2 regions of the Candidatus Pantoea soli genome follow, and region 1 is predicted to be linked to the other one. Evidence: predicted binding sites of a transcription regulator. Region 1 holds the regulator's gene; the other holds the start of a gene.
What was found. The regulator PhoB, encoded in region 1, activates phosphate uptake and scavenging genes when phosphate is short. The targets are predictions, from matches to a motif close to CTGTCATAAAACTGNCNNAT.

Region 1 (4,219 bases):
GCCCCAGCGCTGTGGCACCTGGCCGGCACCGCACAGGCGGGTGACAGAGAAGAGTGCATCCAGCTGCGGCTGGCTGATGTGCGGCAGCGGATTGTCCTGATTGACGACCACCACCAGCGCGTCCATCGCCACCGGTACGGCCAGCGGCGGATAGCCATAGCGGGCGATAAACAGCTGACGCTCATCCGCCTGCATGGGGCGGCTCATGGCCCCCAGCTGAGCGGCGCCCGCGGCCAGCGCCGTCGGTGCGGTTGAGGAGCCCGCCGCCTGCACCTGGACATTAACGCCGGGCGACTGGCGGCTGAAATCCTCTCCCCATAGCGTCATCAGATAGCCGAGCGTATCGGAACCCACGCTACTCAGATTCCCGGTCAGCATGGTTTGCTGTGCCTGCGCCAGCGTGGCGCACAGCAGCAAAAAGGAGAGCAGCAGCGATTTCATCGGCAGATCCGCCATTCAGATAAAGGGAGCCAGCAGTAAAACGCACATTCTGGAGCGCTCTGCCGCGATGCGCAACCGGCTTCGGCAAACAGACCGGAAGGCGCTGAAACAGGTTAATTCAGCGCAACAGCTATCGTCTGAGGTCAGGAAAGCCGGCTGACGCGGCGGGTGGACGCGCCGGGAACGGTCTCGTCCGCCTTCCGGTGGGCCCACCACACGGCATCTCTGCCGCGTAACGTCCGGCTTCGCGCGTGCGGCATCCCGTAGCCGGGTGCCGCCGCCAGCGGCGCATAACAGCAACAGCAGCGCTGGCGGGATGGCCGCTTACCGCAGCCTGCGATCTGTTGCCGCCTGTCCTCAGCTCACCTTTTCGTGTACGCCGTCCGCCACAATCAGGCGCGGCGGCAGCAGGAAACTGAAGCAGGTTTCGCGATGCGGAATGCTGCTGATCTCCAGACGGGAGTTGTGATGCCCCAGCGCGTGCTTCACAATCGCCAGCCCCAGCCCGCTGCCGCCGGTGGCGCGCGAACGTGCTTTATCCACGCGGTAGAAGCGCTCGGTCAGGCGCGGTAAATGCTCCTCACTGATACCCGGCCCGTCATCGCACACTTTGAACTGTGCGCCCTGCTTTGTCCGCAGCCAGCTGATGTCAATTCGCGTACCTTCCGGCGTATGGTTTACCGCGTTATACACCAGGTTAGAGATGGCGCTGCGCAGCTGCTCGTCGTTGCCAAACACCCGCAGATGCGGATCGGTATGGAAATAGATATGGTGACGGCCGTGGCTCAGCGCTTCAGCTTCGCGCTGCAGCAGCAGCAGCATAGTGGGCACATCCACGGTCTCTTTCAGATCGATGGCCGGGGCAGCTTCAATGCGCGACAGCGTCAGCAGCTGTTTTACCAGGCTATCCATGCGGCGCGTCTGCTCCTGCATGGTGCTCAGCGCTTTACTGCGCGTGCGCGCATTCATGCCCTCGTCATCCATCATCTCCAGATATCCCTGCAGCACGGTCAGCGGCGTGCGCAGCTCATGGCTGACGTTGGCAAAAAAGTTACGGCGTGCGCCCTCTAGCTGGTGCATCTGCGTCACGTCGCGCGCCACCATCAGCCACTGCCCTTCACTGTAAGGCATGACGCGGAACTCCATATGATGCTGATTATTCAGCACCACGGTCAGCGGCTTATTAAAGTCGCGCTGGCGGATATAGCGGGAAAATTCAGGGTAGCGCAGCAGATTAAGGATGTTCTGGCCGTTATCTTCCGGCCAGCGCAGCCCCAGATGCTGCTGTGCCAGACCGTTACACCAGAAAATGGTGCCCTCTTCGGTGGTCAGAACAACGGCGTCAGGCAGTGATTCGGCACCACTGCGAAACCGTTTGATCAGGTTTCCCAGCTCGCGCCGGCGGCGGCGGTTGCGCAGCTGCATCTGATACAGACCATAAAACAGCGGCTCCCAGCTGCCGCTGCCGGTGGGCGGTGTCATGGAGCGATCCACCCACAGCCAGTGCGACAGTCGCATCAGGTTTTTGAAGTGCCAAAACAGGATGCCGCACACCGCCAGTAACAGCAGCCACGGCAGATAGCCGGTTAACAGCCCCAGCAGCAGCGCAGGCAGACAGACCAGCGCCAGCTCGGTCAGTAATCTCTTCCAGGAGAGTCGTTCCAGCACGGCAGAGCACTCCGTTTAGTAGCGGGCAGAGAAACGATACCCTGTTCCGCGAACGGTTTGAACCATGCGATCGTGGCCGGAAATCTCCAGCGCTTTGCGTAAACGACGGATATGCACATCCACGGTGCGATCTTCTACGTAGACGTTGGTACCCCAGACGTGGTTGAGCAGCTGTTCGCGGCTGTAAACGCGCTCCGGGTGGGTCATAAAGAAGTGCAGCAGTTTGTATTCGGTCGGGCCCATCTCCAGCGGGGTGGTCTCAGACATCACGCGATGCGAGGAGGGATCGAGGCTCAGGCCCTGCATCTCAATCACTTCTTCCACCGCCATCGGCGAGATACGCCGCATCACCGCTTTAATCCGCGCCATCAGCTCTTTCGGCGAGAACGGCTTGGTGATGTAATCATCGGCCCCCACTTCCAGACCGCGCACGCGATCTTCCTCTTCGCCGCGCGCCGTCAGCATCATCACCGGGATATCGCGCGTCATGGCTTCACGTTTCAGGTGTTTAATGAACTGAATGCCGCTGCCGCCAGGTAACATCCAGTCCAGCAGGATCAGATCTGGCCAGGGTTCGATCAGCTTGCCAATCGCGCTGTCATAATCTTCTGCTTCAATGGGCTGGTAATCATTCTGTTCCAGCACGAAACATAACATTTCACGGATGGGAGCTTCGTCTTCCACAACCAAAATGCGCTTAGCCATTATTACTCCTGCTGTTGTGACACGCTGTCACTGGGATTTGCGGCGTCATTATGCGTCAGTTTTATGACACTTTTATGAAAAACCCAACCCGTGATAAATAGATAAAAAACAGAAATGTGACAATCAAAATCGGTTTTTTTCCTTTATCCCCGAAGCCGTTATACTTGCCCCCTCGTTTTACCCGCAGGAAACCGCCATGCGCATCATTCACACCGCCGACTGGCACCTCGGCCAGTTCTTTTACAGCAAAAGCCGCGCTGCGGAACATCAGGCCTTCCTTGACTGGCTTCTGCAGCAGATAACGCAGCACGCGGTGGATGCGCTGATCATTGCCGGCGATCTGTTTGATACCGGCACACCGCCCAGCTATGCGCGCGAGATGTTTAACCGCTTTGTCGTCGCGCTGCAGCCTACCGGCTGTCAGCTGATTGTGCTGGCGGGCAATCATGATTCGGTCGCCACGCTGAATGAGTCACGCGAACTGCTGGCCTGCCTGAACACCCGCGTTATTACCAGTGCGACGCCGGGCGGCGAGCAGCAGGTGCTTACCCTGTCGCGGCGCGACGGCACGCCGGGTGCGGTGCTGTGTGCCATTCCGTATCTGCGTCCGCGCGACATTCTGCGCAGCAAAGCCGGCCAGTCCGGACGGGAAAAACAGCGCTCCCTGCTGGAGGCCATCGGCCAGCACTATCAGCACTGCTATGCCGCCGCTCAGGCGCAGCGTGACGCGCTGGGCGAACCGCTGCCGATCATTGCCACCGGCCACCTCACCACCGTGGGCGTCAGCAAAAGCGACTCGGTGCGTGATATCTACATCGGCACGCTGGATGCCTTTCCGGCACAGGCGTTTCCGCCAGCGGATTACATCGCGCTCGGCCACATTCACCGTCCGCAGCGCATTGCCAACAGCGACCACATCCGCTACAGCGGCTCACCGATTCCGCTCAGCTTTGATGAAGCCGGGCGCGACAAAAGCGTTTTTCTGCTCAGCTTCAGCAGCGGGCTCGACAGCGTGACGCCACTGACGGTGCCACTGTTTCAGCCGCTGCGCGTGCTGAAAGGGTCGATGGCAGAGCTTGAAGCGCAGCTGGCGCAGTTCAGAGACGGCGATACCGCTCAGCCGGTGTGGCTGGATATTGAAATCACCACTCAGGAGTACCTCAGCGATTTGCAGCGCCATATCGAACAGCTGACGGCGACGCTGCCGGTTGAGGTGCTGCTGGTGCGCCGCAGCCGCGAACTGCGCCGCTCCAGCCTTGAACGACTGGAAAATGAGACGCTGAGCGAACTGAAAGTGGAAGAGGTCTTTGCCCGCCGCCTGGCGCAGGAAACGCAGCTGGAGGCCGATCACGTCGCCAGCCTTACCCGGCTGTTCCGCAGTACGCTGGCGGCGCTGGAGGATCCC
Region 2 (4,219 bases), 670 kb from region 1:
TTGGCGCACTGATGGTGCTGATGATGATCTGGCGTCCGCAGGGGCTGCTGCCGATGAAGCGTCCGCACCTGAAACTGAAGCAGGCGAAACAAGGAGAGCAGGCATGAGTCAGCCTTTATTAGCCGTAGAAGGCCTGATGATGCGCTTTGGCGGCCTGCTGGCCGTCAACAACGTGGCGCTGGAACTGCATCCGCAGGAGATCGTTTCACTGATTGGGCCGAACGGGGCGGGGAAAACCACCGTGTTCAACTGCCTGACCGGTTTCTATAAACCCACCGGCGGCACTATCCGCCTGCGTGACCAGCAGCTGGCCGGCCTGCCGGGACAGAAAATTGCGCGCATGGGTGTGGTACGTACCTTCCAGCACGTGCGGCTGTTCCGGGAGATGACGGTGATTGAAAACCTGCTGGTGGCGCAGCATCAGCATCTGAAAAGCGGGGTGTTTTCCGGCCTGTTCAAAACCCCGGCGTTTCGCCGTGGTGAGAGCGAGGCGCTTGATCGCGCCGCCACCTGGCTGGAGCGCATTGGTTTGCTGGAGCTGGCAAACCGTCAGGCGGGCAATCTCGCCTACGGTCAGCAGCGCCGGCTGGAGATTGCGCGCTGCATGGTGACGCGCCCGGAAATTCTGATGCTTGATGAACCCGCGGCGGGTCTTAACCCGCGGGAAACGCACGAGCTGGACGCGCTGATTGCAGAACTGCGCGGTGAACATAAGGTCACGGTGCTGCTGATTGAGCACGACATGAAGCTGGTGATGGGCATTTCCGATCGCATTTATGTGGTGAACCAGGGCACGCCGCTGGCAAGCGGTACGCCGGAAGAAGTCCGTAACAATCCGGATGTGATTCGTGCTTATTTAGGTGAGGCGTAATATGGCGAACCCGATTTTAACGTTGCAGGGAGTGAGCGCCCATTACGGCCCGATTCAGGCACTGCACAATATCAATCTGCACATCAGTCAGGGTGAAATCGTCACGCTGATCGGTGCCAACGGCGCGGGGAAAACCACGCTGCTCGGCACCCTGTGCGGCGAACCGCGCGCCAGCAGCGGCACCATCGTGTTTGATGGCAAAACCATTACCGACTGGCAGACCGCAAAAATCATGCGTGAGGCGATTGCGATTGTGCCGGAAGGCCGCCGCGTGTTTTCACGTATGACGGTGGAAGAGAACCTGGCGATGGGCGGCTTTTTTGCCTCGCGTCAGCAGTATCAGGAGCGCATTGCGCGCGTCTATGAACTCTTTCCCCGGCTGGCAGAGCGCAAAGTGCAGCGTGCCGGTACCATGTCCGGCGGTGAACAGCAGATGCTGGCGATTGGCCGCGCGCTGATGAGCCAGCCGCGCCTGCTGCTGCTGGACGAGCCGTCACTGGGTCTGGCACCGATCATTATCCAGCAGATTTTCGATACCATCGAACAGCTGCGCAAAGAGGGCATGACCATCTTCCTCGTTGAGCAGAACGCCAACCAGGCGCTGAAGCTGGCCGATCGCGGCTATGTGCTGGAAAACGGTCACGTGGTGCTGGAGGACAGCGGCGAAGCGCTGCTGTCCAACGAAGCGGTCAGAAGCGCCTACCTCGGAGCCTGACGTGGCTTAGCGGTAGCAGGCGGTCGGGCAGCGGCAGCCCGCGCCACGCACGGGTGTGTGTGACGCGGGAAGTACGCTGTCCGGCGGCCCGTCCAGGGTACGCCGCCGGCCGGCCGCGTCATTTTCCTCCCGCCATTTTTTCTCCCGCAATACGGCGGGCAGCCTGTCAGATTTCCGTCATAAACCTGTTATTTTTCCGTCATTTTCCCGTGTCATGTTACTTCGCGAACAAAAAATGCGTGATTTCGCGCGCGCCTCAAGCACAGGAAAACATTATGTCCGCTTTTACGCTTCGTCCCCGCCTGATGAGTGTGCTGCTCGGTCTGGCGCTCAGCGGTAACGCGCTGGCTGCCACCGAAATCCCTTTCTGGCACTCCATGGAAGGTGAATTAGGTAAAGAAGTTGACTCACTGGCACAGCGTTTTAACCAGGCTCATCCGGATTACAAAATCGTACCGACATATAAAGGCAACTACGAGCAGAGCCTGGCCGCGGGCATCGCCGCGGTACGCAGCGGCAAAGCGCCTGCGATCCTGCAGGTTTACGAAGTCGGGACGGCCACCATGATGGCTTCCAAAGCCATTGTGCCGGTGCATGAGGTGTTCAAAGACGCAGGCATACCGATGGACCCGAAACAGTTCGTGCCCGCGGTGGCAGGCTATTACAGCGACAGCAAAGGACAGCTGATCTCCCAGCCGTTCAACAGCTCCACGCCGGTTCTGTACTACAACAAAGACGCGTTTAAAAAAGCGGGACTGAACCCGGACCAGCCACCGAAAACCTGGCAGGAGCTGGCAAAAGACGCCGCAGCGCTGCGTAAAGCGGGCATGAGCTGCGGCTACGCCAGCGGCTGGCAGGGCTGGATCCAGATTGAAAACTTCAGCGCCTGGCATGCGCTGCCGGTTGCCACCAAAAATAACGGCTTTGACGGCACCGACGCCGTACTGGAGTTCAACAAGCCGGTGCAGGTGCGCCACATCCAGATGCTGGAAGAGATGAATAAAAAAGGCGATTTCACCTACTTTGGCCGCAAAGATGAGTCGACCTCTAAGTTTTATAACGGCGACTGCGGGATCACCACGGCTTCGTCCGGCTCGCTGGCGGACATCAAACATTACGCCAGATTCAATTTTGGCGTGGGTATGATGCCGTATGATGACACGGTGCCGGAAGCACCGCAGAACGCCATTATCGGTGGAGCCAGCCTGTGGGTGATGAAAGGCAAAGACGCCAGCACCTATAAAGGTGTCGCGGAGTTTATGCAGTTCCTTGCGCAGCCGGAAATTGCCGCCGAGTGGCACCAGAAAACCGGCTATCTGCCCATTACCACCGCCGCCTATACGCTGACAAAGCAGCAGGGTTTTTATGATAAAAACCCGGGGGCCGATATCGCCACGCGCCAGATGCTGAACAAAGATCCACTGCCTTTCACCAAAGGCATGCGTCTGGGTAATATGCCGCAGATCCGTACCGTGGTGGATGAAGAGCTGGAAGGCGTCTGGACCGGTAAACAGACACCACAGGCCGCGCTGGATAATGCCGTCAAACGCGGAAACGACCTGCTGCGTCGCTTTGAGCAACAGGTGAAATAATCTCCGGCCTGTCGGGGTGGGCGCACCGCGTCCATCCCGATATTTTTTTCTGGCGAGTCTGCTATGTCTTCTTCTTCACGCCCGGTGTTCCGCTCCCGTTTACTGCCTTATCTGCTGGTGGCACCGCAGCTGATCATCACCGCTATCTTTTTTCTGTGGCCTGCCGCAGAGGCGCTGTGGTATTCGCTGCAAAGCATTGATCCTTTTGGTATCTCCAGCACCTTTGTCGGCCTGGATAACTTCCGCCGCCTGTTCAGCGATCCCTATTATCTGGATGCGTTCGGAACTACCCTCGTCTTCAGTGCGCTGGTCACGGTATGCGGCATGCTCTTTTCTCTGCTGCTGGCCGCGCTGGTGGATTACGTGATCCGCCTGAAAAAGCTCTATCAGACGCTGCTGCTGTTGCCGTATGCGGTCGCGCCGGTGGTGGCGGCCGTGCTGTGGATGTTTCTGTTCAGCCCCGGGCTGGGGCTGTTCAGTCACCTGCTGAACCAGATGGGGTACAACTGGAACTACGCGCAAAACAGCGGCCAGGCGATGTTCCTGATCGTCCTGGCGTCAATCTGGCAGCAGATGAGTTATAACTTCCTGTTTTTCTTCGCAGCGCTGCGGTCGATACCCAAATCACTGGTGGAAGCCGCCGCCATCGACGGTGCCGGACCGGTGCGGCGTTTTTTCCAGCTTTCCCTGCCGCTGATTACGCCAGTGAGTTTCTTTCTGCTGGTGGTCAATCTGGTTTACGCCTTCTTTGATACCTTCCCGGTGATAGATGCCGCCACCGGCGGCGGGCCGGTACAGGCGACCACCACGCTTATCTACAAAATTTATCGCGAAGGCTTTACCGGGCTGGATCTCTCCTCCTCGGCTGCGCAGTCGGTGGTGCTGATGCTGCTGGTGATTGGCCTGACCATCCTGCAATTCCGCTTTGTCGAGCGTAAGGTGCAATACCAATGATTGAGAACCGACGCGGGCTGGATATCTTCAGCCATACCCTGCTGGTGCTGGGCGTGCTGACCATTCTGTTTCCGCTGTATGTGGCTT

Region 2: the regulator PhoB is predicted to act here: its motif matches at 1,761-1,780, upstream of ugpB (sn-glycerol-3-phosphate ABC transporter substrate-binding protein UgpB).

What each region holds. Positions count from the first base shown of each region.
Region 1 covers NZ_CP032702.1:956,313-960,531, reverse strand. The annotation lists gene D8B20_RS04350 (PstS family phosphate ABC transporter substrate-binding protein) at 1-441, opposite strand, end outside; gene phoR (phosphate regulon sensor histidine kinase PhoR) at 799-2,109, opposite strand; gene phoB (phosphate response regulator transcription factor PhoB) at 2,125-2,814, opposite strand; gene sbcD (exonuclease subunit SbcD) at 3,011-4,219, shown strand, end outside.
Region 2 covers NZ_CP032702.1:290,694-294,912, forward strand. The annotation lists gene D8B20_RS01270 (high-affinity branched-chain amino acid ABC transporter permease LivM) at 1-107, shown strand, start outside; gene livG (high-affinity branched-chain amino acid ABC transporter ATP-binding protein LivG) at 104-871, shown strand; gene livF (high-affinity branched-chain amino acid ABC transporter ATP-binding protein LivF) at 873-1,586, shown strand; gene ugpB (sn-glycerol-3-phosphate ABC transporter substrate-binding protein UgpB) at 1,862-3,178, shown strand; gene ugpA (sn-glycerol-3-phosphate ABC transporter permease UgpA) at 3,242-4,132, shown strand; gene ugpE (sn-glycerol-3-phosphate ABC transporter permease UgpE) at 4,129-4,219, shown strand, end outside.